Regions from separate parts of the Agrobacterium sp. NPDC058088 genome, predicted to be linked through region 1. Evidence: riboswitches for the same ligand, from Rfam matches in the RefSeq annotation. Region 1 holds a riboswitch; each other region holds the start of a gene.

Region 1 (7,726 bases):
TTCAGCACCTGGGCCAGCTCTTCCGCCGCCCGCGCCCGCTCATCTTCATTTTCAGCATGCACGACATGTTCGTGCAGATGCTCCTGCATCACCTCTCCCGTCAGGCCTGAAAGCGCGCCGCGCACCGAAGCGAGCAATTGCAGGACCTCGCCGCAGGGCTTGGCATCATCAAGCGCACGCTCCACCGCCTCCATCTGCCCTTTCAGGCGGCGGATGCGGGCAAGCAGCTTGTCCTTGTTGCGGATCGTATGGGACATGAGCACCTCATATACTATAGGGGGGTATAGTATATTGCTGTTATTTTTTGCGCAAGGCGTGCATGACGCAATCTTCGGGAATGTTTCGGACCTTAAAAATGCTCCATCAGAACTAGGGGACTCACGGTCATGACGACTATCGCAGCAACCAGCAGCATCAATTTCGCCTCTCCCGTCCGCGGCATCGCGCCTGCGCATAACCGGGAAAGCCAGTCTACCACCGAGGCTCTGCAGGAGCTCACGCGGGCGGCCCATCGCGCCATTTCGGTGGCAGGCAATGTCGCCACCACCGTCGCTCCGCTGGCCGGGGCCTCCGCGAGCCTGGCTGCTGCTCTCTGGAACATGGACAGCGGCGCTTCCGCCCCCACTGGCGCCAATGCTGAGGTGGCCGCTTCCGCCCCGCCGGATATGGCAAGCCTCGAATCGCAGATTCTGAAGGCATTAGCCCAGGCGCTTGGCGTCAACGACGCCGCTTAAGGCCATTGAACCGGGGACGGAAAAGCCATATCTCTAGAGACTGGAGATATGGAGAAAGCCATGCTGTCCATCGGTGAACTGTCGAAACGCACCGGCGTCAAGGTACCGACGATCCGCTATTACGAGCAGATGGGCCTCATCCGCGAGGCGGATCGTTCGGATGGCAACCAGCGCCGTTACGAAAAATCCGACCTCGAAAGGCTGGCCTTCATCCGCCATGCGCGCGATCTCGGCCTGAACATCGAGGCCATCCGTGAGCTGCTCGCGCTCAGCCAGCACCGGCAGATGCCCTGCGAGGGTGCTGATCGCATCGCCGCCGAGCATCTTGCCCATGTGCGCGAGAAGATTGCCAGCCTGAAAAAGCTGGAACACGAGCTGGAACGCATCGTCTCCCATTGCCACGGCCATTCGATCGAGGATTGTTATGTCATCCGCGCGCTTTCCAACCATGGCATGTGCGAAGGCGAGCATTGAGCCGAAAACCGAGCTTGACAGATGACGGATTCGGGCGCATTGCATCTCTCATGATCAACGAACGCGCACCCATCTCCTGCTCGTACTTTTGGGCCTTCCTTTAAGGGCGGCTCGACAGATCATATTGTCAACAAGCCGCCGTCAGGCGGCTTTGTTGTTTTCAAACGTCCTGACGGCACCGATAAGACCAAAGGACCGAAGAAATGACCGAAGATAGCTCCCTCACATTGGAAAGACCGCCCGTCGTCATCATTCGCGGCGCGCGCAAGACGGATTTGCCCGAGCTCAACGAGATGATCACGCTGCTTGCCTCCTACCATGGCGATGCGGCGGCGATCACGCCGGCGAAGCTTGAGCGCGACCTGTTCGGCGCCCTGCCCTGGGTGCATGGTCTCGTCGCCGAAGCCGATGGCGCGCTGATCGGTTACGCCCTGCTTCTGCCGCTCTACAGGGCGCAGGAAGGCCGGCGCGGGCTTGAGCTGCATCATCTCTTCGTGCGTGACGGTCATCGCGGCCATGGCACCGGCCAGCATCTGGTATCCCGCGCCCGCGATATCGCCAAGCGCCTCGGCTGCGACTATCTTTCCGTCAGCGCCACGACCGGTAATGTCGCGGCGCATCGTTTCTACGAAAACATGGATTTCGCGCCGCGTCCGGTTACCGGTATGCGCTACATGCAGTCCATCGCCTGATTAAAAACCACGGAGACGGCCATGACACGGATCGCCATTGCGCTCGCACAGGATTTTGCGGACTGGGAACCGGCGCTGCTCGCTGCGGCGGCACGCAGCTATCTCGGCGTCGAGATCGTTTATGCGACCCCGGACGGGCGGCCGGTAACGTCGATGGGCGGGCTGAAGGTGACGCCGGATACACCCTATGATGCGCTCGATCCCGTTGACTTCGATGCGCTCGTCATTCCCGGCGGTCTCAGCTGGGAAAAGGGAACGGCTGTCGAACTTGGCGGGCTGGTGCAGCGCTTTCGCGAAAAGGACCGGCTGGTGGCCGGTATCTGTGCAGCCGCTAGCGCGCTGGCGGGCACGGGTGCTCTGAACGATGTTGCCCATACCGGCAATTCGCTCGCCTCACACAAGGGCTATCCGGCCTATCGTGGCGATGGTCTTTATCGCGACCAGCCGAAAGCGGTCAGCGATGGCGGCATCATCACCGCACCCGGCAGCGCGCCGGTGAGTTTTGCTGTGGAAATTCTGAAAAGCCTTGGCCTCTTTGGTCCGGAAGCCGAGGCGGAACTTCAGGTTTTTGCGGCGGAGCATCGGTAAGGCGGACGCTGATATTACAGGTCGCCTAAGCCCCCACCTCATTCCTGTGCTTGTCACAGGAATGAGGTGGTGCAAAATACGAACGTCCTGGCACCCTCACCCATCACCCCGATCAAGCACCCGGCACACGCGCGCCACGGGCTCCTCGTCCTCCCCGGCAATCGCACGGCGAATATCGCGGCTGTTCAAATGCAGACTGCGGCCGGCGGGTAAATTTGCACGTTTTATCTTGGCAAATGCCGCCAGCAAAAAGGCTGCTTTATTGTCGTGGAAAAAGGCAAGAGCCGCCTGCCCCGCGGGACTCGGCCCCAGCACGGCCTTGAAGGCAAGCCGGTGTACGGCGCAAGGCGCGCCGTGGCCGGGAACGGCAAAACGCAGCGCATCGAGTTCGTCACTCCATTCCGCTGCGTCTTGCATGGTTTTCAGGCCTGCTGGAAGCGCTTCAGGAAAAACGCGCTCAGCGTGCCGAGAAGCGCCCAGAAAACGAAGCTGGTGACTGTGGCGGCAACGATGAACTGGCGTTCCAGCGGCAGCGGCGCCAGCGCATGTTCGCCTTCCGGCGGTAGGGGCGCGCCCACCACATGCGGCGCGACGATCAGCACCAGCGCCAGAACGATGGCCCATGGCTCGCGGCGGAATGCGATCAGCGCAATGCCGCCCGCGGTTGCGGCAACCGTCGAGAGCCACCAGATCTGCCGTGCCTCAAGCGCGGCGGCCGGGCTGCCCGGCAGTTCCGGCGGCAGGCCGATCATGGGGGCGAGCATCACGGCGGCAAAACCGGCAACACCCCACAGAAGACCCTCGCGCCAGCCAGCATTGGTGCCGCGCAGCGAAATGAGGCCGGTCAGCACCAGCGCGTACCCGATGGCGGTCAGCACATTGGCGGCGACGGTGTAGGCGGTACGCTCGAAACCATCGGCCGGCGCCCAGGCCTCTTCATTGTGCTCGTGGGCGGAAGCCGCAGCGCCCGGCGCAGGCGCATCATGGCTGTGGGGTGCTTCGCCGGCGCTTTCAAAAGTTTCCGCCTGAAGGATGAGCGGCGTGGTGCCGACAGCCTGCATGGCCGAGACAGCGAAACCGCCGACAATGCCGACGAGCACGGCGGTAAAAACGATATTTCGGAAAGACGACATGCTACTTCCCCTCAATGGCAGGGGAAGGCATTGGCATGGCGCGTGTCGTGCGCGGCATTGTGAACGGCTTCCACATGGGAAAAGCCGACAAAACCGACGACGAACAGGCCGAGCACGATCGCGGTGAGCGATTGCGCGAAGCTCGCTGTTTTTGCAGACGCGGCGGCATTGGCCGTATTCTGATTAATGGACATGGTGACCCCTCTCCGGCGCGACCCCGCGCCTTTGGACGCGGCCGGGCGGCAGAAGCCGCGAGACCGCATGCGATATACTTCACCACGGGGATACGAGACTGACACAGGGCGGCATTGATCCCGCCACCCTGAAATTCCGCTCTTCCGGACACCCCGCCGGCATGGATATTTCCGTGATGGCAGGTCTCCTGGCTTACGGGTCAAAACCTGAAACACCTTCCCGGCATCGCCCTCGCCTTGAATGGGGCGAGATGGCTTGCCAGTGGCATTTCGTTTCAGGCTCTCCGCTCACAGTTGCGGGGGCAGCCACGAATGAGGATGTTTCCCTATCGTGTTCCCTTTTCACCTTCCGGAACGCCCGGAAGGAACCATCACAAGGTTGTTATCCGCCGGGCGAGAGCGGGAGTCAATGGTGGCCGCGTTTGCTTTGAACGCACAGGGCTTTACGGCCCTCTTCCGTGATTCTCGGGCTTGTCGCGAGAATCCAGCCACGTAGCGTCAAATCCATCAGTTGTGGATGCTCGGGACAGGCCCGAGCACGACGTGAGGTGCATGGCGGGCGCCAGCAAGCCTTTTTACCGCGCCGGTATCGCCTTCAGATAGGCGGCAATCGCATCTCGGTCTTCGGCGGTCAGATGCGCCATGTTCTGCTGGACCTTGACCATGGAGCCGCCGGCGCTGTCGAAGTCAGGGGTGAAGCCGGTTTCGAGGTAGCCGGCAATATCGGCCTTCGTCCAGCTTCCAATGCTCTGCGAGCCGGGGGTGATATCAGGAATGCGGCCCTCGCCTTCCGGATTGGGACCACCGGCCAGCCACTGACTAGCAAGGAAGCCGCCCAGCGCATCGCGCGGCGTGTGGCATTCGCCGCAATGGCCCGGCCCTTCCACCAGATATTGGCCGCGCAGCAATTCAGCATTGGCGTTGGCAAGTTCGACGCGCGGCGGTGCGGAGGGATCGAAATAGAGGAACTTCCAGCCGCCCAGCGCCATGCGCAGGTTGAAGGGGAACGGCAGATCATGGTCCGGCGCGTCGTTCTGGCTGGCCGGCAGGGTTCTCAGATAACCGAAGAGGTCGTTGATGTCCTTCTGCGTCATGCGCGCATAGGAGGCATAGGGAAAGGACGGGTAGAGATGTTCGCCGTTCTTGCCCACACCCCGCGTCATCGCATCGCCGAATTCAGCCAGGGTCCAGCCGCCTATGCCATGTTGCGGATCGGAGGAAATATTGGGAACATGAAAGGTGCCGAAGGGGCTTTTCAGCGCCTGTCCGCCGGAAAGCGTCAGCATCCCCTCGCCCTTGGCATCGGGTGCGGCATGGCAGCTTGCGCAGCCGCCCGCCCAGAACAGCGTTTCGCCATTGGCCAGATCCGGTTCGCCGAGGCTTACCCAATGGCTTGGCGCCTGCCGCTGAGGGGCGGTAACCCAGGTGAATATGCCGTAGCCCGCAATGGCCGCGACAACGGCCCCGCCCACGAGTTTCGTCCAGATGGAGGACATGCCCTCTCCCCATTCTCACCTGACCCGGTCAGATGTCTTTCGGTCGGAAAAACGCCGCCGGGAAGCGGCGTTTCCAAAGTGCTTCGATTACTTCTTCAGACGATAGGTCTGATGACAGGTGCCGCAATCGGCGCCGAGGGTCTTCATGGCGGTGGCGACGCCAGCCTGATCGGTTGGGAGATTGGCGAGAACCGTGTCCGCATCCGCGCCGAGCTTCTCGGCCTTGGCCTTGAAGTCCGCGAAGTTTTCCCAGATGGCGGGCGCAGCGGCGCTACCGGTTTCCGAGCCGGCGGGGAACTGGTCCGGGAAAGCCTTGGCATTGGTGCTGATGGTCGTCACGGCTGCCTTGACGGCGGCAGCGTCAAAGGGTTTTTCGCCCTTGGAGATGGCGGCGAGCGCCCCCATGGAGCCGCCGATCTGCTTCATCATGCCTTCGCGTTTTTCGACTTCGCCGGCAGCGTAGACCGCTCCGGCGCAAAGACAGCCGAACAGCATGGCCGCCGTGATGGTTTTGAGTTTCATGCACACTCTCCTTGATTCCGGCGGGAACACCGGGCGCTAGATAGAACGGGGCGAGGATGCCCTTTCCGGATGGCGAAAAGAAGTCACATTGCGGTGAATTTCACCACAAAAACAGAAGTCTAGACGCGGCCTGGATGCAGGGTCACGGTTGGCTCTACGGTGCGGATCTGACGGCTGGCTGAAATTGAGGGGCATCCCTCAATCATTCGCCCACGCTCCAGGAAAATGCCTCCCAAAAGGTCATGAGCGCAGCGGCAATCAGCAGAAAGCCTGCGGCGCGGCCGATGAAAATGGTGGCAGCGGGCGACGAGATGAGCCAGGCCCGGCTTCTGTCGGCCGTCAGGGCCACGGTTCCATAAACGGCGAACTGCGTCACGGCCACCATGGCACCCATCACCAGCCCCTGCATCCAAATCGGCCCGAAGCCGGGTTTGATGAATTGCGGATAGACCGCCATCATGAAGAGATAGGCTTTGGGGTTGGAAAGGCAGGTTATCACCGCCCTCCAGAATGCCTTTCTGGAAGAGGCGGTAGCCTGCGCCTCATCGCCATTGACGGTGATGGCGCTGCGCATCAGGCCGATGCCGATCCAGACCATATAGGCAGCCCCACCGATGAGAAGCGGCAGGAACAGCGATGGCAGCCAGGTGGCAAGCAGGCCGACGCCGGCTGCGCCGTAAAGCGAATGCACGATGCCGCCGGCGCTCATGCCGCTTGCCGCGGAAAGCCCCGTTTTCCTGCCGCCAGTCAGCGCGCTTGCCAGTACAAACATCATGTCCATACCCGGTAAGATGATGATGCCAAACAGGAGCAGGAAGAAAAGCCAGAGATTTTCAGCATAATTCATGTCAGTATCCCTCAAAGCAGATGATGGTACATTCGGGAAAGCGTTTGTTTCTCAATGTGTTTTTCCGCTTATAAAAAGTGCCAACTGACAGCGTTGTGTCAGTTGTGTCGACCATCACATGGAAATGTGGATTATGCGCAAGGCGTCGAGACTGTTCGAGATCATCCAGATCATGAGGATTGCGCGCAGGCCGGTTACTGCGCAGTCCATTGCCGAGGCGCTGGAGGTGACCGTGCGCTCGGTCTATCGCGATATCGCCGCGCTCCAGACGATGCGGGTGCCGATCGAAGGCGAGCGCGGCGTCGGTTACATTATGCGCCCCGGCTTCAATCTGCCGCCGCTGATGTTCTCCATCGAGGAGACGGAGGCAATCGTGCTTGCGCTCGCCATGGTCGCCCGCACCGGCGATACCGAATTGCGGCAGGCAGCGAAAAAGGCAAGCGACAAGATCGCCGCATCCCTGCCCGAACCCCTGTCGAAGACCCTGTCGGCCAATGCCTTGCACGCCTGGGGCAGCGTCGCGCCCTCTCCCGCTGGCGTCGATCTTGCAATGGTGCGGCGGGCGGTACGCGACGAGGAGCGGCTGGGCATTACCTATCGCGACGAAAGCGGCGTGGAAACGCAGCGGCTAATCCGGCCGATTGCGGTGATCTACTATTCCGAGACGGTGAATATCGTCGCCTGGTGTGAATTGCGGCAGGCCATCCGCAATTTCCGTTCGGACCGGGTGCTGGACTGCGCGGCGACCGGCAGCTTCTTCAAGATGGAAGGTGAGCGGTTGCGGCAATTGTGGATAAGCGGCTGGCAGAACAGCCAGCCGACCATCCCCCACTCACAGCCGTAAAAGGCGATCCTCCTCGCGTCCGAAACCGCGGATGACGATGCGGTCGGCGAAGACATCTGATATGGCGAAGGTGTTCTGGTCGGGCGTATCGACCATGCCCTTGAAATTGACGAAGTGGGTGGTGCCCCGCACGCCATAATTCCCCTCATGATTGTGGCCGTTGAACCAGGCGACGACCGAGGGGTGCGAGCCGAGCAGTTCG
Region 2 (7,726 bases), on a different contig from region 1:
GCATGATGATATCGGGGTAATCGCCCTTATTGGCAGCAAAGGAGGCGGGTTTCGAGGTGAGATCGGCGATGCTGCTATCGCCGTAACCCTCGGGCGCCGAGACATTGGCCATGGGAATGTTGAAGGCGAAGGCCATCAGGAAACCGTTATGGCGGTAATTTTCCTGCTGGTCCCACATCATGGGAATGATGTTGAGGCGATCACGCACCCAGGAATAATGCGAATAGTCCATCAGCGAGGCGAGACCGGCAAGAAGCGGCAGCGTGAGCATGAGACCCGCGGCGCGCTCGCGCCAGCTTAAGCCCGGCGAATGGCGGCGCGCCAGCAGCCAGAGCGCCACAAGCGCGGCGATGGCGGCGCAGAGGCCGAGACCCACAAGCGCAGCCGTCAATGGTTGCGCCTTCAGCATGGTGGGCAGAAGCTCAAGAATCTGGCGGCCGAACAGCAGGTCGGAAGGGTAAAGCGGATCGGAGAGATAGGTCTGTTTTTGCGCAGAAATAAGCCCCGTCAGCGCGCAGAGCGGCGCAATTGCAATCAGCGACAGGTAACGTCGGCCAAGCATGGCATCCAGCGCCACGAGAAGGGCGAGCATGGCGGCGATGGTGGTCACGCCCGGGCGGGCGGGGGAGGTGAGGAAGGCGCCAACGTCATGGAGCGAACCACGGGCGATCCATTCCAGCGAAACGACGAGTACGATGGATGCGAGCGTGAGATTGGCAAGCGTATAGGCAGTGCCCGAAAGCTTCGAAAGGCCCCTTTTTGCCGCAGGCGAAAAGACAAAACCAGCCTTTTCGGAAGCCGTTGTTTTTGGCGCCGAATGTTTCAAACCCATACTCCGGTATTTCAGGCGGCAGCGCCGATCCGGGGAGGTGAATCGGGCGTTGCAAAAGTGTCATGTAACTGTCACATAAGCGCGATGAATGCGACATGAACTTTGCTGACTCTGGCGGGCGTGGTGATAACCTTCGTGTGAACGGGGATACCGGTCCTTGAGCCGCTGCGGTATGCAATTGCCGCGTTGCGGAGCGGCCACGGGCGCGGTATTGAATGGGCATGAGCGACAGACACGATATCAAGAACCATCTCCGGATTGCCGTTGGGCAGTTCAATCCGACTGTTGGCGACGTGGCGGGCAACCTCGCCAGGGCGCGTGAGGCGCGGGCCGATGCGGCGACGCAGGGCGCCGACCTGCTGCTTCTGACCGAGCTGTTCATTTCAGGCTATCCGCCTGAGGATCTGGTGCTGAAGCCGGCTTTTCTGAAAGCATGCCTGAAAGCGGTGGAAGAACTGGCGGCAGAAACGGCCGATGGTGGGCCGGGTGTCGTCATTGGCTTTCCGCGCCAAGGCGAGACGGGCCGGCACAATTCGGTGGCGCTGCTGGATGGCGGCAAGATCATTGCGCTGCGCGACAAGATCGACCTGCCAAATTACGGCGAGTTCGACGAAAAACGCGTTTTCTCCGAAGGGTCGATTTCCGGTCCCTATAATTTCCGTGGTGTGCGGATCGGCATTCCGATCTGCGAGGAAATCTGGAACGACATGGGCGTGTGCGAGACGCTGGCCGAAAGTGGGGCGGAAATCCTGCTGGTGCCGAATGGGTCGCCCTATTATCGTGGCAAGCTGGATGTGCGCCATCAGGTGGCGCTCCGGCAGGTGATCGAGAGCGGGCTTCCGCTCGTTTTCGCCAATCAGCTGGGCGGGCAGGACGAGCTGGTATTCGACGGTGCGAGCTTCGCCTTTAATGCAGACAAGACGCTCGCCTTCCAGATGAGCCAGTTCGAGGCCACGCTTGCCGTCACCGACTGGAAACGTACCGCGGACGGCTGGCGCTGCGAGAGCGGGCCATTCTCGAAGATTCCCGAGGGCGAGGAGGCGGATTACCGCGCCTGCATGCTGGGCTTTCGCGACTATGTTAACAAGAACGGTTTCAAGAGCGTGGTTCTTGGCCTTTCCGGCGGTATCGATTCGGCGATCTGCGCTGCCCTTGCCGTCGATGCGCTTGGTGAGGAGCGGGTGCGCTGCATCATGCTGCCTTACCGCTATACCTCGGAAGAATCGTTGAAGGATGCCGCCGATTGCGCCCGGGCGCTCGGTTGCCGTTACGATATCGTGCCGATCGTCGAGCCGGTGGAAGGCTTTCTCTCGGCGCTGTCAGAACTTTTCGAGGGCACCGAAGAGGGCATCACCGAGGAAAACCTGCAGAGCCGCACGCGCGGCACCATTTTGATGGCCGTTTCGAACAAGTTCGGCTCAATGGTGGTGACGACGGGTAACAAGTCGGAAATGTCTGTGGGCTACGCCACGCTTTATGGCGATATGAATGGCGGTTTCAACCCCATCAAGGACCTCTACAAGATGCAGGTCTATGCCATTTCCGCCTGGCGCAACGCCCATGTGCCGCCGGGTGCGCTGGGCCCTTCCGGCGAGGTGATCCCCGCCAACATCATCGCCAAGGCGCCATCGGCCGAATTGCGCCCCAACCAGACCGACCAGGATTCGCTGCCGCCCTATCCGGTGCTGGACGATATTCTCGAATGCCTTGTCGAGAAGGAAATGTCGGTCGAGGAAATTCTGGCGCGCGGCCATGATTTGGCGACCGTGCATCGGGTGGAGCATCTGCTCTACCTCGCCGAATACAAGCGCCGGCAATCGGCGCCGGGTGTTAAGATCACCAAGAAGAATTTTGGGCGTGACCGGCGTTATCCGATCACCAACCGGTTCAGGGATCGGTGACTAAGGCGGTTTCCGGAAGGCGCGTTTAAGGCCGGTCCTGCGTCATCGAGGTTGATTGCCTGTGAGACGGTGCGGCATATTTCTTCTCCCCGCCGGGGAGAAGGTGGCCCGAAGGGTCGGATGAGGGGGCACGATTGCCGTATCTCACTACCCTTGCCCCCTCATCCCGCTGCCGCGACCTTCTCCCCCTCGGGGAGAAGAAACATGCGGCATGCGCTCGGTCCACGATGGGGGTTCATGAATGGCGCGGAGAAAACCCCGCGCCACTCTTCACTCACCTCAAATAACCTGCCCCACATCGATGCGATTGCCATCAGGGTCTTCAAAGACAAAGGCCCTCAGACCATAATCCTTGTCCTGCAGCCCCTTGATGATGCGCAGCCCATGGCTTTTGCAAATCGCGTGCAGCGCATCGACATCGCTCACCATCATATGCGCCACGTTGAAAGGAGCTGCCCTGTGGGCCGGCTGCAATGTCAGATGCAGCTCGGCATTGCCCTGTTTCAGGATCATGAAGCCGACGGGATTGCCGTTTTCGAAGGTCTTTTCGAAACCGAGTACGCCGACATAAAAATCATGGGCCTTTTCGATACTTCTGACAGGAAGCATTGCGGCGATCCGGCCGAACCGGATGCCGTGATCGGCGATGGTATTCATCGCGGAACCTCGGATCTGGGAGAAACGGGGAGGGTCACGGGCGGTGCCGGAACGCTGGCGTTTTTTCCGATTTGAATTTGCAGGACGGTGCCTGCGGCCATAGGATCATAATCACGGCGGTGGTTAAAGCAAACGGAATGTGCGCGCGTGCCAACGGTCCGAGCCAGACTTTTAAAGCCCGGGAGGCAGAATGCGCAGTTCCATCGAAATCTTCAACATCCGCACCCGACAGATGCGGATTGTGTGGCAGACGCCTGACCTGTTCGAGGCGCCGAACTGGTCGCCGGATGGCAAATATCTGCTGTTGAACAGCGAAGGGCTGATTTATCGCCTGTCTCTTACCGGTGATGCGTCGCCGGAGAAGGTCGATACCGGCTTTGCCACGCTCTGCAACAATGACCACGGCATTTCGCCTGATGGTTCGCTTTATGCCATTTCCGACAAGGTGGAATTCGGCAAGAGCGCCATCTATCTCCTGTCCTCGGCAGGCGGCGTGCCGCAGCTGATGACGAAGAACCTTCCTTCCTACTGGCACGGCTGGTCGCCGGATGGGAAGAGCTTTGCCTATTGCGGCATTCGTGATCAGGTTTTCGATATTTACTCCATGGACATAGACAGCGGCGTTGAGACACGCCTTACCCATGGTGAAGGCCGCAATGACGGGCCGGATTATTCGCCTGACGGTGCGTGGATCTATTTCAATTCCAGCCGTACCGGGTTGATGCAGATCTGGCGGGTGCGGGTGGATGGTTCCGCCGTCGAGCGTATAACCGACAGCCCCTATGGCGACTGGTTTCCACACCCGTCTCCGACCGGTGATAAGGTGGTATTCGTTTCTTATGACGCCGACGTCTTCGATCATCCGCGCGATCTCGACGTGCGGGTGCGGCTGATGGATATGGATGGCGGCAATGTCGAAACGCTTTTCGAGCTGTTTGGCGGGCAGGGCACGATGAACTCTCCCAACTGGTCACCTGATGGCGACGAGTTCGCTTATGTCAGATATTTCCCGGTGGAATGATGAAGGCAAGCTGCGGCAGGCCACATTGCCGCACCACCTGCACGACACTTGTGTTCGCAAGCTTTTTTGCCCATAGCTTCACCCGTCAGGTGCCCGCCCTCCGGCGGGAGAATCGGGAATCCGGTGAAAAACCGGAACGTGCCCAACGCTGTGAGGCGGATGCTCTGTTTCTCATGCCACTGAAGCAATTCGGGAAGGCGAAACGGGGCGGATGAAGCTTAGTCAGAAGACCGGCCTGGCAGGATGGACCGAACCGCGCGGACGGCGGCAGGTTGCTGGAAAGCGCGTCGTCGCTGCAAACCTCCCATGGTTTCGGCACCGGCCCGCCCGCATTGTTAGGGATAAACGATGCCGACCGAACCGCCCGTCACCACGCCACACGACACCAACCCCTTCGATCACGCGCTTTCACCCGCTCGCCCGTTTTCCGGGGACGAGCGCGAGGCGATCTACCGCGCCATCGAGACGCGGCGTGATGTGCGCGACCAGTTCCTGCCAGAGCCGCTGCCGGATGATCTCGTCGAGCGCCTCCTGAGAGCGGCGCATGCCGCTCCCTCTGTCGGTTTCATGCAGCCGTGGAATTTCACTCTCGTTACCGATAGCGCCGTGCGTGGGGCTGCATGGGAAGCCTTCAGCCGCGCCAATGAAGAGGCGGCGGCGATGTTTGCGGGCGAGCAGCAGGCGCTTTATCGCAGCCTTAAGCTCGAAGGAATCCGCAAGGCGCCGCTCAGCATCTGCGTCACCTGCGATCCGACACGGGGTGGCAAGGTGGTGCTGGGCCGCACCCATAATCCGCGCACGGATGTCTATTCCACCGTCTGCGCCATCCAGAACCTCTGGCTCGCGGCCCGCGCCGAAGGCGTCGGCGTTGGCTGGGTCAGCATTTTCCATGACAGCGATATCAGGGCCATTCTGGATATTCCCGATCATATCGAGATCGTCGCCTGGCTGTGCCTCGGTCGCGTCGATACGCTTTATACCGAACCGGAACTGGCGGTGAAGGGCTGGCGGCAGCGCGTGCCGCTGGAAGAGCTTGTGTTTCGTAACCGCTGGGGTGGGGTGTAAACACGGAGGCCTGCGAATAGGGCGGGACATTGGCGTGCATTTCTTCTCCCCGCCCGGGAGAAGGTGGCCCGAAGGGTCGGATCAGGGGGCAACATTGCCGTACCTCACCACCCTTGCCCCCTCATCCCGCTGCCGCGGACTTCTCCAAGGCGGGGAGAAGAAATACGCCTCGCGCGCTCGCTGACGACGTAGTCACTGCTGCGGCTGTATACCTTTCAGCGCCGGGTTTTTCAGGTCGATCTTGCCGGTCTGGTCCGGCAGGAATTTGGGTCCGATGACACGCACTTTCGCATCGTTCGGGTCATAGTCGCGCTCGGGAACGGGTTGCTCCGGCGGCTTTGCGGCCTGCTGCTCGGCGGGCTTTGGGGCCTTGTCACCTTGGGGTGATGGAATGGTGGTGATGCTGGAATAGGGCTTTTCGGCTTCCGGCCGGGACGCCTGTTCCTGCTTTTGCATCTCCTCGTGATAGGCTGCCATGTTGCAGGCGCAGCCGGGCGCTTTCGTTGAGGCATTGCGATAGGCGAAGGCGGTGGGCAGGTCCTTGTAGGGTTTGCCGGTCTCAGCGGACACCATGTCTGCTGTTTCCTGATCCGTCATGGAGTGGAAATAGAGTTCCGTTTCGGTTCCCGGGCACATTTTCTGGCACTGTTCGGCCTGGGCGCGGAAATCGAGCGGCGAGGCGTTGGAGGCGATCGGGAAGAAAGAGCCGTCGCAGGTGCGCACGCAGAGTGTGCGAAGCCCGCCCTCGGCGGAGGCATTGGGGTAGGGCGAAAGTCCTGTCTGTCCCGGCTCAACGCCACCCTGCCTGAAGGCATCGGGATAACGGGTTACGTTGGGAGCCTGGGGCGGTCGCGTGGCCGTTTCCGGCATCGTCGTGCAGCCATTGGCATCGAGGGCGGCGAGAATGCGCTCGCGCCTGACGTCACTGTCGTCGTTCCTCGCCGCCGCCATGGCATCGTCGCGGTCGCGGATGATCGCGTCACGTTCGGCCTCGGCATCCACCAGCGCATCGCCGATCTCGGCGCAGAGCCCGGCATTGGGATTGCCATAAACGATGACGCTGCCTGATGAGCAGCCATAGCTGCGCATGTCGTTCCTGATCTTGCGGATGACGATGTTCTGGCGGGCAAGCGCATTGGCGTAACGACGCACCTCGGCCGTATTGCCGATGACGCGCGGCGGCTCGCGCAGCTGTTGATAAAGCGTATCGCAGACCTGGTCCGCAAAAGCGGCGGCAGGAGCGATGAGAACAAGGGGAAGCAGGAGGCCGATGATGCGGCTGCGCCGGGTCAATTGTGCGATCCGTTTGATGTCCCCGGCCTGTGGCAGGGGTGTTATGCTTCGGGAAATCCGTGTTTCAGGAAGATAACATAGGCTGTTGCCGCAATGCGGCAACAGCATGTTCAAAACTGCGTTAATGCGCCTTCATCACACCGAAGGGTGCGAGGCCTGCACCACGGCAAAGGCCGCCATGTTGACGACGCCGCGCGAGGTGACGCTGGGCGACAGGATGTGGGCGGGCAGGGCCGTGCCGAGCAGGATGGGGCCAACATGCAGGCCTTCCGTCAGCGTGCGGGTGACACCGAGCGTGATGTTGGCGGCGTCGAGGTTCGGGAAGACCAAAAGGTTCGCCTCGCCGGTCAGCACGCTGTTCGGCATCGCGCGCTTGCGCAGCGTTTCCGACAGGGCCGAGCCGCCCTGCATTTCGCCGTCCACTTCCAGTTCGGGTGCGGCCTGCTGGATGATCTTCAGTGCGCGGCGCATCTTGCGGGCGCTTTCCGAGTCACGCGAGCCGAAGTTGGAGTGGCTGGCGAGCGCGATCTTCGGCGTGATGCCGAAGCGGCGGATTTCCCGGGCCGCGAGAATGGCCATTTCCGCCACTTCTTCTGACGTCGGGTCGTTGTTGACGAAGGTATCGGTCAGGAACAGCGCGCCCTGCTGGGTAATGAGAAGGCTGAGGCCCGCAAAGGAGCGCACACTTTCCTGCTTGCCGATGATCTGGTTCACGTCGCGCAGATGGCGGTCGTAGCGGCCTTCCAGACCGCAGATCAGCGCATCCGCTTCGCCACGCTTCACCGACAGCGCACCGATGACGGTGGAGTTGGTGCGCACGATGGTGCGGGCGGCTTCCGGATTGATGCCGGCGCGGCCAACGAGGGCGAAATAATCATCCACATATTCACGGTAGCGCGGATCGTCTTCGGGGTTGACCACGGCGAAATCTGCATGCGGGCGGATGCGCAGGCCGAA
Region 3 (7,726 bases), on a different contig from region 1:
CGATGTTGCATGCGGCCGGTTTCAAGCCTGTCTCGATCGATCAGGAGCTTCAGGCCATCCATCGCGCCCAGGCGAAAAACTTCAGCCTGCTGAAGGGCATCCTGCGTGGGCTGCAGCACCGATATGCTGTGTGCGCGGAGAAGCCGGATGTTTCCGGAAAGGCGTGAGGGAAACCATAGCCGCCTTCACTATCCGCATATACTACGTCATCCTCGGGCTTGTCCCGAGGATCTGCCAACGTGTCGTAAAATCAATCGGTTGCAGATGCTCGGGACAGGCCCGAGCATGACGAAGGGAAGGTCTGCGGACTTTGCAAGCACCCTCCCAGACGATCTGAACCGCCTCTCAAGATTTCCGCCGGACCTCATTTTCCCGCCTGCTCGAATAATTCCTCCAAGCGCGGCTTCGCACGGCCGGGCACGTCCACCGTGCGGTAGCTCTGCGGCAGGGTAGCCTCGCCGACCTTGATCAGCATGACCATGCCCATGCCGTAATGCGGCGAGCATTTGATGCCGTAAAAGCCCGGCTTTTCAAAGCCGGTCTCGAATTCGTCATTGATCCGGCTTTTGAAACCCTCGACACCTTCCGGGATCATGCCATCAATGGTCGCGGCGTTATGGCTCTTGTGAGTAGGCACAAAGCGCACGCGGTCGCCAGGCGCTATTTCGAGAAAATCGGGCTCGAATACCATGGGGCCTTTTTCGCCCCGGTTCAGCATTTTCACCTCGAAGGTCTCGGCTGAAGCCAGAAGCGGAAAGCACGTGAACGCCACCGCAATGACGGCAGTGACGCAAAAAAGTCTGACCTTTGCAGCGGAGCTTGCGAGTGTCGTCGATGTCCTCATCGTGCCAGTACTTTCCTTGTTGGATCAGCCCGCCCGTGGGCCGGCAGAAAACGAATATGGGAAAAACCGCCCTCATCCGTGCTGACCGCACATTCCACCCCGAAAACGTCGGCGATCCTTGCCGCCGTCAGGACCTCGCGCGGCGGCCCGGCCGCGATCATCTCGCCCCGATGCATGATGGCGACGCGGTCGCAGAACATGGCAGCATGATTGAGATCATGCAGCGCCGCCACAACGGTCAGCCCCTGCCGGCGCACAAGATCAAGCAGGCCGATCTGGTGTCCGATATCGAGGTGATTGGTTGGCTCGTCCAGCAGCAGGATGTGCGGCTCCTGCGCCAATGCTCGTGCAATATGCAGGCGCTGCCGTTCACCGCCGGAAAGGTGGTGCCAGCTGCGTTCCGCCTTGTCGGCCATATCCACATTGGCAAGCGCGGCATCAACGATGGCGTCGTCAATCTGCGACCAGGCGGAGAGCGGGCCGAGATAGGGCGTCCGTCCAAGCTCTACCGCCTGCCGCGCAGTGATGCGCTCGGTGGTTTCAGCCTGCTGCTCAACGAAGGCGAGCCGGCGGGCAAGCTCGCGCCGCCCCAATGAGCCAAGTGGATCCTCACCAAGCGTAACGTGTCCACGTCGCGGTTTGCGGATGCCGGCCAGCATGGACAGAAGCGTGCTCTTGCCGGACCCGTTGGGACCGATGATGCCGAGAAACTCCCCGGAGCCGACATCAAGCGAAATGTCGCGGACGATATCGATATTGCCGGCATGAAAATGCAGGCCGTGGGCGGATAATTTCATGATCGCCCCCGCTTCTGCCCCAGAATGAAGGCGAAAGCGGGCGCACCGACCAGTGCGGTGATGACGCCGATCGGCAGCACCTGTCCCGGAATGACGATACGCGAGAGAATATCCGCGACGATCATGAAAACCGCGCCGGTCAGCGCCGTCACCGGCAGCAATATGCCGTGGCGGACACCAACGAAGATGCGCGCGGCGTGGGGAATGACGAGCCCCACAAAACCGATGGAGCCGACCAGCGACACCATCGCAGCCGTCATGATGGCGGAAACAGAGATCAGCACCGTATAGACCCAGCGCACCGGAATGCCGAGCGAGGCTGCGGCCTGACCGCCGAAGGCGAAGGCATCGAGCGCCCGCGCGTACCAGAGACAAACGATAAGACCCGCAAGGCTGACCGGTAGCGCCAGCCAGACATCCGGCCAGCGCACGCCGGAAAGATTGCCGAGCAGCCAGAACATGATGCCGCGCGCCTGTTCGGCATTGGCGGATTTGGTGACAATGAAGGAGGTCATGGCGTTGAACAGCTGCGAACCGGCAACGCCCGCCAGAATGATGGCGCTGTTGCCATGCCCCGCCCGCACGGCCAGAAGGCTGACCAGCGAAAAAGCGACAAAAGCGCCGATGAGAGCGCCCGCCGGCATCGTCAGAAAGCCCGCGCCGAAGCCCAGAAGCGCCACGGCGACGGCGCCGGTGGAGGCGCCGGCGGAAATTCCGAGAATATAGGGATCGGCAAGCGGGTTACGCAAAAGAGATTGCAGCACCGCCCCGGCGAGCGCCAGCGACGCCCCGCAGCAGGCGGCAACAACGGCGCGGCTGAGACGGTAACTCCACACGATGCCCTCATCCAGCGGTTCAAGCGGATAACCCGCGTGGAAAACGCGGTTGGCAATCGTCTTTACTACAACATCCAGAGGGATGGCAGTTTCGCCGATGGCCGCCCCGGCCATCAGCGCGACAAGCAGCAGGGCGAGCGCGGCAAATGCCAGCCCCGCCCTGCCAAGATGGGTGGAGAAACGGTTCACTTGGCAAGGCCAGCGGCCGAAATCGCCTCGGCCAGCGTTTCAATACCTTCGATGGTGCGAATGGTCGGGTTCATCGCCTGCGCATCCATCTCAAACACACGACCTTCCTTCACGGCGGGCATGATGCTTGCCACGGGATCGCTGGCCAGGAACTTCAACTTGACGGCAATGTCATCGGCGGGGAAACGACGTCGATCCATCTTGCCGGCAACAACCACAGACGGATTGGATTTGGCGATGGTTTCCCAGCCGACGGTCGGCCATTCCTCATCGCTTTCAATGACATTCTTCAAGCCCAGCGCGGACATGATGTAACCGGGAGCGCCATTACGGCCGGCGACATAGGGATCGATATCCAGTTCGGCACTGGAGAACCAGAAGACGGCGGAAAGCTTGCCATTGGCGGAGGCGATCTTCGCACGGGCGGCTTCCTCGCGCTTCTTCAGGTCGGCAACAACTTCTTCTCCGCGATCCTGCACGTTGAAGATTTTGGCGAGGTCGCGGACTTCCTGATAGATCAGCTCCATGGTGAAGCCGGTGTTGCGCACACCATCACCGCCGCCGGAATTGTCCTTACCGACGCAATCGGCAGGCGAGGTATAGACGGGAATACCGAGTTCGGCGAATTGCGCCGGCGTGCCAACAACACCCTCGGGACCGATCTGCCACTGGAACTGCGTCGTAACGAGTTCAGGCCTCTTGCCGACAACGGCCTCGAAGCTCGGATCGTTATCGGCCAGCCGTTCGACCTTGGCGTTGGCCTCCTCGTAGCCCTTAAGAACTGGACCGATCCACAGCGCCGTGCCGACGACCTTGTCCGCAACACCAAGCAGGTAAAGAACCTCTGTCGTGCTCTGGCCAACGGAAACGGTGCGGGCGGGCGCCTGCTTGAAGGTGATCTCCTGACCGCAGCTGCTGATTGTCAGGGGATAGGTGGTTTCGGCAGCATTGGCACCGACAACAGGCAAAACCAAAAGTACGGCAGCCAGAAAGCCGGCATGGACCGGCAGGCGTCTAGAATGAAACATGTGTTCTCCAGTCGAAAGTAAAACTTATTCCAGAGCAGCAGGCGTCAGAACGCGCAGCAACAGCGGGACGTCTTGTACGGAGAACGGTAATAGGACGCAAACGAAATGTTATGAAATAACATTACAAAATCCTCCTCCGGGCTTCCCCGCCCGTAACGATGGTTCATATTTTGACGGCAGGTCTCCTGGCTCACGGATTTGCGTCTCTCATCTGCCTTCCCGCATTCCGAAAAATACAGTGGCATGACGCCTTTGAGCGTCACTGGGATGAACGACAATCCGCTTACAGTTGCGGGGGCAGCCACGGCATTGGACGAAAAAGATCGCCCGCACCATGTTCCCTATTAATCCCTTCGCCTTTCGGCTGCAGGAACCGTCCCTTTCTCACATAAGGGGCAACAGACGGGGCGTCAATTGCGATCGTGTCGCAGCTCAGCACAAAGTCAGAACAGGGAAGGACCCGCCAGCGCAAAAATCTTTGCCGCGCCGGACCCCATGGGCTGCGGCACGTCTTTGGACATGGTCGTCAGCGTTTCGATCACCACCAGGCCGGATTGCGCCAGAAAATCGGAAAAGGAGCCGCTGTCGCGCACGGCATCGAGACGGACAAGCTGTGCTTCCAGATCGGCAAAATGCCGCCTGACGAGCGCGATTGCATCCGTTTCCTCCACTGCAACGACCGGACCCACGATATGGCCTCGCCCCGCTGCCCGGCGAAAGGCAAAAGCGACAAGCCGGCCAGCCTCGAACAGGCCGTAGCCTGTCTTTTCCCTGAGAAGGCGCGACAGGACGCGTCGGCGCGAAATGCCAAAAGCCGCCCGGTCCATGTCAACCACATCGGCAAAATGGTCTTCTGATAGCGGCTCAATCTTCTGTTTTCTGCCAGGGGACGGCATCTCTGCCGGACATTGCGCTTTTCCCCGAAAGAGATGCACTTTTTCCGTCTCTCCGGCAAAACCCAGCCCGGCAAACAACCGCCTCGACTCGTTCGTGGCATTGAGTCTTAGTGATATGGCTGGGAATTTTTCCAGAAGTCGCCGCACCAGCCATGGTGCCACACCCTGCCCCTGGAGGCGCGGCGAAACGATGACCATGCCGAGCGTCGCAAAACCCTCATCACAGGGAAACAGCATGGCGGTTGCGACGACGCGGTCGATCTCATCAAGTGCCGCGAGGCCAACACCACACTGCCGCAGAAAACACCATTCATTCGCGTGGTATCGCCATCCAACAGCCATGGAGAGGGCATGCAGATGATCCGCCTCTACATCGGCGATATCCACGGTTCGCAACTCGAAACTATCGACCTTGAGCAGCTCCATAGCAAACGGCTCTCATTTCCTCCGGTGCGGAACCTTGATCCCGGCAGCCCAGCCCACGACTTCCGAAGATAACCAGCCTTGCCAGCACGAATTTTCCGAAAGCACTGGAAGGACACAACAATCTACCGAAAACATGCGCATTTCAGCAGATAAACGCCGCCTGCCACTCTAAGCTTTCGGCGTTGAAGCAGCGGAGGCAGCCATGAACGCAATCGAAATTCTGGAGCGTCTTGTCGGCTTCCCATCGGTCGTCGGAACCGACAACGGCGATATCGCCGGATGGATCGCCGATTATCTGGAAAACCACGGCGCGAAAGTATCGCTGCTGGCCGGGCCCGAAGGCGACCGCGCCAATCTCTTCGCGAGCTTCGGCCCGACGGATGTCGCAGGATATATCCTTTCCGGCCATATGGATGTGGTGCCCGCCGGTGAGCCCGAATGGTCCTCCGATCCCTTCACGCTGAGAACCGAAGGCGATCGTCTTTACGGGCGTGGCACCACCGATATGAAGGGTTTTCTCGCCACTGTTCTCGCCGCAGCACCGGCATTTTCGCGCATGGCGCTGAAACGACCGGTACACATTGCCTTTTCCTATGACGAGGAGGCCGGTTGCCGCGGCGTGCCGCACATGATCGCCCGATTGCCGGAATTATGCGCAAAGCCGGTGGGCGCGATCATCGGCGAGCCGAGCAATCTGCTTGCCGTGCGCGCCCACAAAGGCAAGGCCGCCGCGCGCATCACCATTCGTGGCCGCTCCGGCCATTCATCGCGGCCCGATCAGGGCGTCAACGCCATTCACCTCATGACCGGCATCATGGCAAAGGCGGTCGCAACAGCGCAGGCGCTGACACAGGGGCCTTTCGAAGCGACCTTCGAGCCGCCCTACTCCTCCTTGCAGATCGGCACGGTGAGGGGCGGACAGGCGCTCAACATCATTCCAGACCATTGCGCCATCGAGCTGGAAGCGCGCGCGATTGCCGGCGTTTCGACACTCGCGCTGCTTCAGCCGGTGCGAGATGGCGTGGAAACGCTCGCCGCTGAGGGCATCGATATCGAATGGACACCGATGAGCGACTATCCGGCATTGTCCCTTGCCGGCGATGCGCCACTGGCAAAGCTTCTGGAAGAATTGACCGGCGCGCCCTGCATCGCCGCCGTCAGCTATGGCACCGAGGCCGGGCTTTTCCAGGCGGCCGGTATCGACGCCATCATCTGCGGCCCGGGTGACATCGGTCGCGCCCACAAGCCGGATGAATATATCACCGCCGGCGAATTGTCCGGCTGCCAGTCAATGCTGGAAAAACTGGCAAACCGCTGCACGGTTTGAACCTTCGAAACACGGATTTCAAATGACGTTTTTCTTCAATTCCGACGCCAGACGCGGCGAGATTTTCCGGCAGGCGCTCGCTCGCGAGCTGCCGGATCTGCCCTTTTCGATGGATGCCGCAAGCGTCGACCCGAACACGGTTCGATACCTCATCAGCTGGACGGTGCCCGAAGATATAGGCCGCTACCGTAACCTCGAAATCCTGTTCTCTATCGGTGCAGGTGTCGACCAGTTTCATATCGACGCCGTCCCTCCCCATGTGAAGGTCGTGCGCATGGTGGACGAGGGCATCATCCGCATGATGCAGGAATATGTGATCCTTGGCGTGCTGGCGCTTCACCGCAATTTGCCCGCCTATGTCAGCCAGCAGCGTCAGGGCCTGTGGAAAGCCCTGCCGCAGCGCCAGGCGGACGAATGTCGTGTGGGCGTTCTCGGCGTCGGCATGCTGGGCATTGCGGCGCTGGAGCGGCTCAGACCCTTCGGTTTTCCGCTGTCCGGCTGGAGCCGCTCACCGCGCGAGATCGATGGTGTTACCTGCCATCATGGCGAGGCCGGGTTGGCCACGATCCTCTCGACAAGCGATATACTCGTCTGCCTGCTGCCGCTGACGGAGGAAACCACCGGTCTGTTGAACGGCGAACGTCTGGGGATGCTGCCTGAGGGCGCGGGTCTAGTCCACGCCGGTCGCGGCAGGCAGCTCGATCACGATGCGCTCGTCGACGCGCTGGATCGCGGCAGGCTTTCCGGCGCGGTGCTTGACGTGACCGAACCCGAACCGCTTCCGGAAGACCATGGTTTCTGGACACATCCAAAAATTCTCCTGACGCCGCATGTCGCCAGCGTCACCCAGCCGCATTCGGCAGCCCGAACCGTTGTCGAGAACATCAAACGATACCAGTCCGGTCTCGAGCCGCTCGGCCTCGTTGATCGCAACCGCGGATATTAAACCCACACCGTTCCAGGAAAGGACACCCATGCCGCTTCTCAAAACCATCGACACCAATCCCGCCTTCGAACCCAAGGCCTCCAAGGCCCTGCCTGAACGCCTCATCTCCGGCGACCCGGCCTTCAAGACCTGGGCGCTGGACGAAGCCCGCAACGGCACCGTCCATACCGGCATCTGGGAAGCAACCCCCGGCGAAAGCCGCTCTATCAAGGGCGAGACCTTCGAGTTCTGCCATATTCTCGAAGGCGTCATCGAAATCACGCCGGAGGGCGGCGCACCGTTGCGTTACACGGCGGGCGACAGCTTCGTCATGAAGCCGGGTTTCGTCGGCGTATGGAAGACCATCGAGACCGTCCGCAAGATCTACGTCACCGTGAACGGCTGAACTGAAATCCCGTACTTTCGGCATCAGCCGTGAAGGTTTGTGCCCAGAAAAT
Region 4 (7,726 bases), on a different contig from region 1:
ACTATTTGCAGATTACACACGATTGAACCAAAATATCTTGCATTGTGAAGCGTGAAAATGTCTCTTGAAGCAAGATATTGCGGGGAATGAACGTTTATGTCGCAGAAAATTGCAGATCCGATCGACAGGCGGATACTCAAGGAATTGTCAGCTGACGCGAGAATCACAAATAACGAACTCGCCGAGCGAGTGGGGCTGTCTGCATCGGCATGTTTGCGGCGGCTTCGACGCCTGGAGGAAATGGGCATTATCAAAGGGTACGCCGCAATCATCGACCCGGCATTTGAGGGGTGGACCATGACGGCCCTCGCATCCGTCCGCCTTAGCCGCCAGCACGATGACGAGATCCGGATGTTTGAGACGGCCGTTCTTGACTGGACGGAGGTTCTCGAATGTCATCTGGTCACGGGTTCGAGGGACTACATGCTCAAGATCATGTGCGGCGGGCTGGATGATTACGAGCGTTTCATCAAGGAAAAGATCGCGAAGCTGAAATGCGTCGACACCATTGAGACAAGCTTCGTGATGAACACGATCAAGGCGCGCCGCATCTGACGTCGCAACCAGCGTTGGCAGCAAGCAGCTGCACCCCAGAGCTCCGGCGCCCGTTTAAAATACGCAGTCGGCATCAATCCCGCGATGCTCCGAGCCTAACGGCGGGAAAGAAGGAAAAAACAGACTTCCGAACGATGCGGCATCCGACGTCGGCGAGGGCCTTATATAGAACACGCCGCGCAACTATCTGGGCTGCGCGGCATGTTCCATCATCATCGGCAAGAAACGGCTCTGCGGATTTCAGGCTTCGGCAGGTTCGCGAACATCATCAAGAAGAAAGTGCACGATCACATAGGGCGTCGTGTGTTTCTGACCGCTATCGGACACGCTCTCGACACTGCCGCCATCCGAGGGATGCCATTTCTGGTAATGGGGGTTGTTGGCGATCAGCGTAATCGCCCTGCCGGCAAGCCTGCCGTTCAACCGATAACGAACCTCTGCGAGAGGCCAGATCTTCTCAAAATCCTGCTGACTGATACGGGCTTTCAAAGCCCTTCTGGATATCGCTTTTCCTGGCGAACCATCGTCATGTGCTACCGGTGGAATATGAAGGTCAACCTCTTCCGCATCGTCCAGCAGAAAGGCAAATTCGTCTGGCCACATCCGTCTCACGTATCGCTCCTCCCAAAGCTTACCATCTTACAACACGGCCATGATAGCGCCTCCGCCGCGGGAGGCAATGGCGGATATGACCCCGTACTCGCCGGCATTCCCAGTCTTCCGACTTGTTACTCATTCCATAGAAGGGGACCGGCATGATGGCTGGCGTTGTCCACGATGTCAAAGCGGTGGAGCACCATGTTCATATCGGCCAGTTCTCCTCGACTGCGGGACCGTTAGACCATGTCGATAAATCTCAAAACCATCGGAGACCTGCGATCGAGGTCACTCTTCCTCGCGTCACATTATCAGTATCAGGCCGAAAGCTCCCTTCGGATGATTTCCGCCCCTGCACCCAGGGCATTGAGCTTGCCTCTTGCTACCTGACGCGAGAGGGGCGCCATGCCGCAATTGGTGCAAGGATAGAGCTTGTCGGCATCTACAAACTGAAGCGCTTTTCGCAAGGTATTCGCGACTTCCTCCGGGGTCTCGACAGTATTGGTTGCCACGTCAATGGCGCCAACCATCACCTTTTTACCGCGAATGAGCTCAATGAGATCCATCGGAACACGGGAGTTGTGGCACTCCAGCGAGATCAGATCGATGTTGGACTTCTGCAGTTTTGGGAAAGCTTCTTCATATTGTCGCCACTCCGACCCCAGAGTCTTTTTCCAGTCCGTATTGGCCTTGATGCCGTATCCATAGCAAATATGGACGGCGGTCTCGCACTTGAGCCCTTCGATTGCCTTTTCAAGCGTCGCAACGCCCCAGTCATTCACCTCGTCAAAGAAGACATTAAATGCCGGTTCGTCGAACTGGATGATGTCGACACCAGCAGCTTCCAGTTCTCTTGCTTCCTGATTTAGGATCTTGGCGAATTCCCAGGCCAGTTTTTCGCGACTTCTATAATGGCTATCATAGAGCGTATCGATCATGGTCATGGGACCTGGCAGGGCCCATTTGATTGGCTGTTTGGTTTGCTGACGCAAAAATTTGGCGTCCTCGACAAAAACAGGCTTTTCGCGAGACACTGCGCCAACGACCGTCGGCACACTGGCATCGTAGCGATTGCGAATTCTGACGGTCTCACGTTTCTCAAAATCGACGCCACTGAGATGCTCGATAAACGTCGTGACAAAATGTTGTCGTGTCTGTTCACCGTCACTGACGATATCGATGCCTGCCTGTTGTTGATCATTGAGGGACAACCGCAGGGCATCACGTTTGCCCTCAATCAGTTCCTCATCCTGCAATTTCCAGGGTGACCAGAGCTTTTCAGGTTGTGCAAGCCAGGAGGGTTTCGGCAGGCTGCCGGCGGTTGATGTGGGCAACAGTGTTTTCATGATAGATTACCTTGTGTTTTGTTTGTCAATGGACGCAATCGGCAGACCATTTCTCGAGAATGGTCTTGTACGGCCTGATGAAATGCTGCTCGGCAAACCTGCCCTGCTCGATAGCTAGCCGGCTACGTTCTTCCCGATCATAGACAATTCGAGTGAGTGAATAATCCTGGTGGTTCAGGTCTGGCTGATAACGCGCGCCCGCCACAGAATTGGCGTTATAAATCTCGGGCCGGTAGATTTTTTGAAAAGTCTCCATCGTGCTGACGGTGCTGATAAGCTCGAGATTGGTGTAATCACCGAGCAAATCACTGACAAAATAAAAAGCCAGTGGAGCGACGCTATTCAGAGGCATGAAGTAGCGGACCCGCAACCCCATTTTTTTGAAGTATTGGTCAGTCGAAGAGAATTCATTCTGCTGGTATTCGACACCCAACACGGGATGCCGGTTGTCAGTCCGATGATAGGTTCTGCTGCTTGATGCGCTCAGGCATATGACTGGCGGCTTGCTGAAATTCTCCTTGTAAGCGGCCGACTCCAGGAAACACTTGAACAGGTTTCCGTGCAGATCGCCAAATTTTTCTGGCGTGCTGAATTGGGCCCGGTTTCTGTTGTGCTCCGGCAGCACCACGCTGAAGTCGTAATCCCGGATATAAGAGGAGAAATTATTGCCGACAATGCCGTCAATGCGCTCGTTGGTTTTTCGATCGAAGACGTTCGTTTTCAGGATTTCAATCAGTGGGAAAGCATCATTCTTGCCTTCAGCACCAATATTCATTTCGACGGATATGATTTCGAGCTCCACAGAATAACGATCGCCTTCAGGATTATCCCAATACGCCAGAGCGTTGAAACGATTGTCGATCATCCTCAGGGCGTTGCGCAGGTTCTCTTTCCGGTTCTTCCCTCGAGCGAGATTGGCAAAATTGGTCGTAATGCGCGTATTTTCTGAAGGATGATAATCCTCGTTGAAATAAACTCTCTTGAGATCAAAATTAAAATCTCTGCTCATCGCGACCCGACTCCCTAGTCACCGATATAACCATCGAATTTTTTGAACTATATTTCAGGATACATCGAATATTGCTTTCCATATCCTCAGATAGTCACCGTTTATGCTGACCATAATTGAGAAGTATGTGATATGTGCCCGAGAATTTGAGCTAGTAAAAATGGTTTTATTTCATTGAAGCATGAGCCATGTTCATGGTTGGACGTGTCGCTGGACTGGATGTCATCTGTTTCGCACCCCTCAGCTCTTCGATTACATTCGAGTGATAGATGTCTTGACCAGTTCAACGACATGCGACATTGATTAGCCATCGTGGTTCTGCGGACGAAGGTCCGGAGCTAAGAGGGAATTCGGTAAAGGCTTTAAACACAGCCTGAATCCGAAGCTGCCCCCGCAACTGTAAGCGACGAGCGAAAGTCCATCACGTCACTGAGGCCTGCCTCGGGAAGACGGACCAAAGCTATGACCCGCGAGCCAGGAGACCTGCCGCGATCGATAACGTCCACGGGCGGGGTGTCCCGGAGTGCCGCTTTCGCGACAGGCATTCCCGTGCCTTTGCCTCTGCGTCATGTCCCGCCCTGCCACAACCTGATGGCAGCGCCGATGACAGAGACCGCAACGATAAAAAAGCCTGCCCAGCGCGGCTCGATAACCAGTCTCATCGATATCGTCTTTCCCGGAGATACCAACCATCACGGCACTCTCTTTGGGGGAACGGGCCTCGCTCTTATGGATCGCGTCGCCTTCATTGCGGCAACTTGCTTCTGGCGAACATTTTTCGTAACCGCGTCCTGGGAACGCATCGATTTCAGGCAACCCGCACACATCGGGCACATCATCGAAACCGCGGCGAGACCACTCAAGGCCGGACGCCGTTCCCTGGCGGTCGACAAGGACCACCGGCCGGTTCCCGTTTACGACCCGGCCGAAATCATTTCCCCTGAGAAGGAAGGGGCATAACCATGTTGGACAGGCAACATCTTTCGATCCTGCGAGAAGTCGACCGCATGGGCAGCCTCACGGCCGCGGCGGAGCGGCTGAATGTCTCCCAGTCTGCTCTCAGTCACACGATCCGCAAGCTGGAAGATCGGTACGGCGTGGCGATGTGGGAAAAGGATGGCCGCAACCTTCGTCTCACCGATGCGGGCCGCTATATCCTGACACTAGCGCAACGCGTTCTGCCCCAGATCGAGAGAGCTGAGAATGTTCTGTCGGATTATCGCCACGGACAACGAGGTTCGCTCAAGATCGGCATGGAATGCCATCCATGCCACCAGTGGCTGATGAGCGTCACAAAACCCTATCTCATGGAATGGCCAGATGTAGGCTTGGAACTAACGACCTCGTTCGCTTTCGGCGGCGTGGCGGCGCTGACTGGATATGAGATCGATATACTGATCACACCGGATCCTATCGAGATGCCCGGGATTCACTATTTGCCGGTGTTCGATTACGAACTCGTGCTTGCGGTGCCAGTCGATCATCCGCTGGCGCTGAAACGCCATGCCCAACCTGCGGATCTGCTGGATGAGACGCTGTTTACCTATCCGGTACCGCCGGAGCGGCTGGATGTGTTCACGCAATTCCTGGTGCCGGTCAATTGCCGCTTGCGCCATCACCGAAATATCGAGACGACGGAAATGATGCTGCAGCTTGTAGCGGCAGGCCGCGGGGTCAGTGCCATTCCCGATTGGCTGGTGCGACGGGAAGCGGCAGCACTGGGGGTCCGCTCCGTCCGCATCGGTCAAAGCGGCATCCAGAAAAGCATCCATCTCGGTTTAAGAGATGGTGACGACACTGTTGATTTTATCGCCGGGTTTCTCGAGACCTCGCGAAAAACATTGGCCTGACGAGTCGGTGCCTTATCGGCATTGCTATAACCGGGCTTGCCGATTTTGATCGGTTCGCGGCCCTAGCCGGAGGAAGCACCTGTATGCATATTGATAACTCATCGTCGGGCTGGCTCGCAGATGACGCCGCACATACAGTAAAAGCGGAAGCCCGAGCTTTCTGTCTACGGATGATCAATGAATTCTACGGCATCGGTTACACGCCCGCCTGGCACTCCGATCTGGACTCGCTGTTGAGTGCCACACCCGAAAACTGGTTTTCGAACGGGGAGCGCGGAGGTTTCCTTCTCGTCCGGGATGATGCAGGACGCATCATCGCTGCTGGAGGTCTCTACGGTCTGGGAAAAAAGCCACCCACGAGAGAACGCCTGCGAGATCGCTACCGCGACGCGGAAAGGGTGTGTCAGATCGTCCGGGTCTATCTGGAGCCAGGCGCCCGGCGGAAGGGACTGGGGTCGTCGGTAGTCTCAGCTCTGGAGACCAGGGCACGCGAACTGGGCTACATCACCTCCTATCTTCACGCCGACGCAAAAACACCCGACACGCTTCGTTTCTGGAGGAGCCAGAGATACAACGAGTTCGGTCGGTTCTCCTATCCGTCACCAAGCGGAACGGATAGCAGTGTGGACTTCGAGAAGTCTCTGCATGGCGATTTTGAATGAGAACACGAAGATGTCTTTGTGTTTCAATCGGAGCCGTTTCGACTGATCCTTGCGATTCGGGCCTTAAAACGCCCGCCGCTTCAGGAGGGGCGAAATGCCCCTGTAATCCGTCGAAGCACGGCGTTCGCATGGTCGCCAGTGACCGTGGAAATCATCACGACATCCAGTTTCGGAAGCTCCGGGAGCGCATGGTTCCTGACCTGCCTTACACCGGCGGGAGCAGCGCTTTGCGCCAGAAGCCCGATACCAATCCCTGCTTCGACAGCGGCTCCCACCGCCGTTGCCCCGGTCCCGACGAACACTTCGCGCCAGGCGCTATCCGCGCTCTCCAGCGCCCGAAGAGCCATGGCTCGTAAATTGCAGGGCTCGGGTTGAAGCACGAGGGGCACGGGAACGTCTGAACGAAGATCGAAATCCGCAGCGCAATACCAGCCAAAGCTTTCCTGAAACAGCGTTTCTCCATCCCTGCGGATATCATCATGCCGCAATACGACGATCGCATCGAGCTCTCCGGCATCATACAGTTCAAGCAGGTTTCTCGTGCCGGCGGTGCGAAGATGAAGTGTAACGCTTGTCACGCGCTCACTGACCATCCGAAGTATCCGCGGCAGGTCGGCCCCGATCAGATGATGTGTGACACCGATCGCCAGCCGCGTCGGCTCCTGACCGAAGACATCAAGTGCACGGCGGCCAGCAGAGACATAGGCGCGCGCGGGTTCCAGAAAGCGTTCGCCTGCCGCCGTCAACCGCACGCGGCGCGGTGTCCGTTCGACCAGACGATGTCCCAGCATGTCTTCGAGGCGGCGTAGGCGCAATGATATCGCCGCTTGCGACGTATTCATCACGCCTGCCACCTGTGTGAACGATTGCAGTTCGGCAACGAGAAGAAAAGCCTCGACGGCCTCGGGATCCAATGAGCGCATGGCATTCATAACAAACTGTTATCGCTGAAACTTGCAAGCCCCTAATTCTATCGACGCTTCAGGACGGATATTGCACGACACTCTTAGTAGGAGCTTTTCGTGTCACAGATTTCTTCGTCCTCGCCTAGCGCTGCCCCTGTCGCCGATCCCCGCATATGGGCAGTGCTTGCTGTGGCGGTCGGAACGCAGACCGCAGGCTCATTCGTATCGCAGGGAATTTACATTCTCGTACCCTTCTGGCGAGAAGCATTTGGCGTTTCCCTCGCATCCGCGTCGCTTGCCGTCACGGTCATGAACGGCGTCCAGATTGCGACGATGTTCACGCTCGGCCGTGCCATCGACATTCACGGCGAGCGTCGTATCGTCGGCATTGCCATGCTGGGCATGGCAATCGCCATGGCCTGCGCGGCGACATTGGCAAACAGCCTGCCCGCGCTGCTCGTTTGCATGGCATTTCTGGGGGGCACCTACGCTGCTGTCCAACCGGGCGGCACGCGGGCGATCATGCGCTGGTTCCCTCCCGCCAAACGTGGAATAGCCACCGGGTTTCGGCAGGCCGCGGTTCCCTTCGGAACGATGATTGCAGCAGCCCTCCTGCCGTTCATGGCAGTTCGTTACGGGTGGCATGCGGCGGCATGGCTGTGCGCTGGAGTCTCCATCGCCGGCGCTGCGCTCTTCTGGGGGCTGTATCGTGAAGGAGGCGATGTAGCGGCAAAAACAGAGCGTCCGCTTCCCTTGTTAAAACTTGCCCGCATCGTGGGACAGGATCGCAGCTTCTGGCCCG

What was found. A riboswitch is a leader RNA that binds a small molecule or an ion and turns the genes downstream of it on or off. The one in region 1 is predicted to bind cobalamin.
Region 2: it holds a riboswitch for cobalamin, as region 1 does, so the genes downstream of both, bluB (5,6-dimethylbenzimidazole synthase) here and ACFVTJ_RS07380 (CbtB-domain containing protein) in region 1, are expected to answer to the same signal.
Region 3: it holds a riboswitch for cobalamin, as region 1 does, so the genes downstream of both, ACFVTJ_RS12045 (ABC transporter substrate-binding protein) here and ACFVTJ_RS07380 (CbtB-domain containing protein) in region 1, are expected to answer to the same signal.
Region 4: it holds a riboswitch for cobalamin, as region 1 does, so the genes downstream of both, ACFVTJ_RS13650 (acyl-CoA thioesterase) here and ACFVTJ_RS07380 (CbtB-domain containing protein) in region 1, are expected to answer to the same signal.

What each region holds. Positions count from the first base shown of each region.
Region 1 is NZ_JBHVSU010000002.1:425,571-433,296, reverse strand. It holds gene dmeR (Ni(II)/Co(II)-sensing transcriptional repressor DmeR) at 1-257, opposite strand, end outside; gene ACFVTJ_RS07410 (hypothetical protein) at 387-734, shown strand; gene ACFVTJ_RS07405 (helix-turn-helix domain-containing protein) at 795-1,208, shown strand; gene ACFVTJ_RS07400 (GNAT family N-acetyltransferase) at 1,412-1,900, shown strand; gene ACFVTJ_RS07395 (type 1 glutamine amidotransferase family protein) at 1,922-2,488, shown strand; gene ACFVTJ_RS07390 (hypothetical protein) at 2,585-2,905, opposite strand; gene ACFVTJ_RS07385 (CbtA family protein) at 2,911-3,621, opposite strand; gene ACFVTJ_RS07380 (CbtB-domain containing protein) at 3,633-3,815, opposite strand; cobalamin riboswitch at 3,976-4,203, opposite strand; gene ACFVTJ_RS07375 (c-type cytochrome) at 4,391-5,311, opposite strand; gene ACFVTJ_RS07370 (c-type cytochrome) at 5,399-5,833, opposite strand; gene ACFVTJ_RS07365 (LysE family translocator) at 6,036-6,680, opposite strand; gene ACFVTJ_RS07360 (helix-turn-helix transcriptional regulator) at 6,814-7,524, shown strand; gene ACFVTJ_RS07355 (metallophosphoesterase) at 7,513-7,726, opposite strand, start outside.
Region 2 is NZ_JBHVSU010000001.1:899,901-907,626, forward strand. It holds gene ACFVTJ_RS04520 (LTA synthase family protein) at 1-832, opposite strand, end outside; gene ACFVTJ_RS04525 (NAD+ synthase) at 1,054-2,733, shown strand; gene ACFVTJ_RS04530 (glyoxalase superfamily protein) at 3,013-3,390, opposite strand; gene ACFVTJ_RS04535 (hypothetical protein) at 3,581-4,411, shown strand; cobalamin riboswitch at 4,482-4,665, shown strand; gene bluB (5,6-dimethylbenzimidazole synthase) at 4,760-5,476, shown strand; gene ACFVTJ_RS04545 (DUF2865 domain-containing protein) at 5,669-6,769, opposite strand; gene ACFVTJ_RS04550 (NADP-dependent malic enzyme) at 6,905-7,726, opposite strand, start outside.
Region 3 is NZ_JBHVSU010000003.1:438,357-446,082, reverse strand. It holds gene ACFVTJ_RS12065 (class I SAM-dependent methyltransferase) at 1-167, shown strand, start outside; gene ACFVTJ_RS12060 (pseudoazurin) at 365-844, opposite strand; gene ACFVTJ_RS12055 (ABC transporter ATP-binding protein) at 841-1,641, opposite strand; gene ACFVTJ_RS12050 (FecCD family ABC transporter permease) at 1,638-2,666, opposite strand; gene ACFVTJ_RS12045 (ABC transporter substrate-binding protein) at 2,663-3,694, opposite strand; cobalamin riboswitch at 3,852-4,087, opposite strand; gene ACFVTJ_RS12040 (GNAT family N-acetyltransferase) at 4,138-5,016, opposite strand; gene argE (acetylornithine deacetylase) at 5,219-6,343, shown strand; gene ACFVTJ_RS12030 (2-hydroxyacid dehydrogenase) at 6,366-7,289, shown strand; gene ACFVTJ_RS12025 (cupin domain-containing protein) at 7,318-7,674, shown strand.
Region 4 is NZ_JBHVSU010000004.1:100,930-108,655, reverse strand. It holds gene ACFVTJ_RS13670 (Lrp/AsnC family transcriptional regulator) at 97-555, shown strand; gene ACFVTJ_RS13665 (hypothetical protein) at 796-1,158, opposite strand; gene ACFVTJ_RS13660 (methionine synthase) at 1,470-2,498, opposite strand; gene ACFVTJ_RS13655 (DUF1852 domain-containing protein) at 2,524-3,507, opposite strand; cobalamin riboswitch at 3,804-4,013, shown strand; gene ACFVTJ_RS13650 (acyl-CoA thioesterase) at 4,111-4,467, shown strand; gene ACFVTJ_RS13645 (LysR family transcriptional regulator) at 4,470-5,357, shown strand; gene ACFVTJ_RS13640 (GNAT family N-acetyltransferase) at 5,441-6,019, shown strand; gene ACFVTJ_RS13635 (LysR family transcriptional regulator) at 6,100-6,951, opposite strand; gene ACFVTJ_RS13630 (MFS transporter) at 7,042-7,726, shown strand, end outside.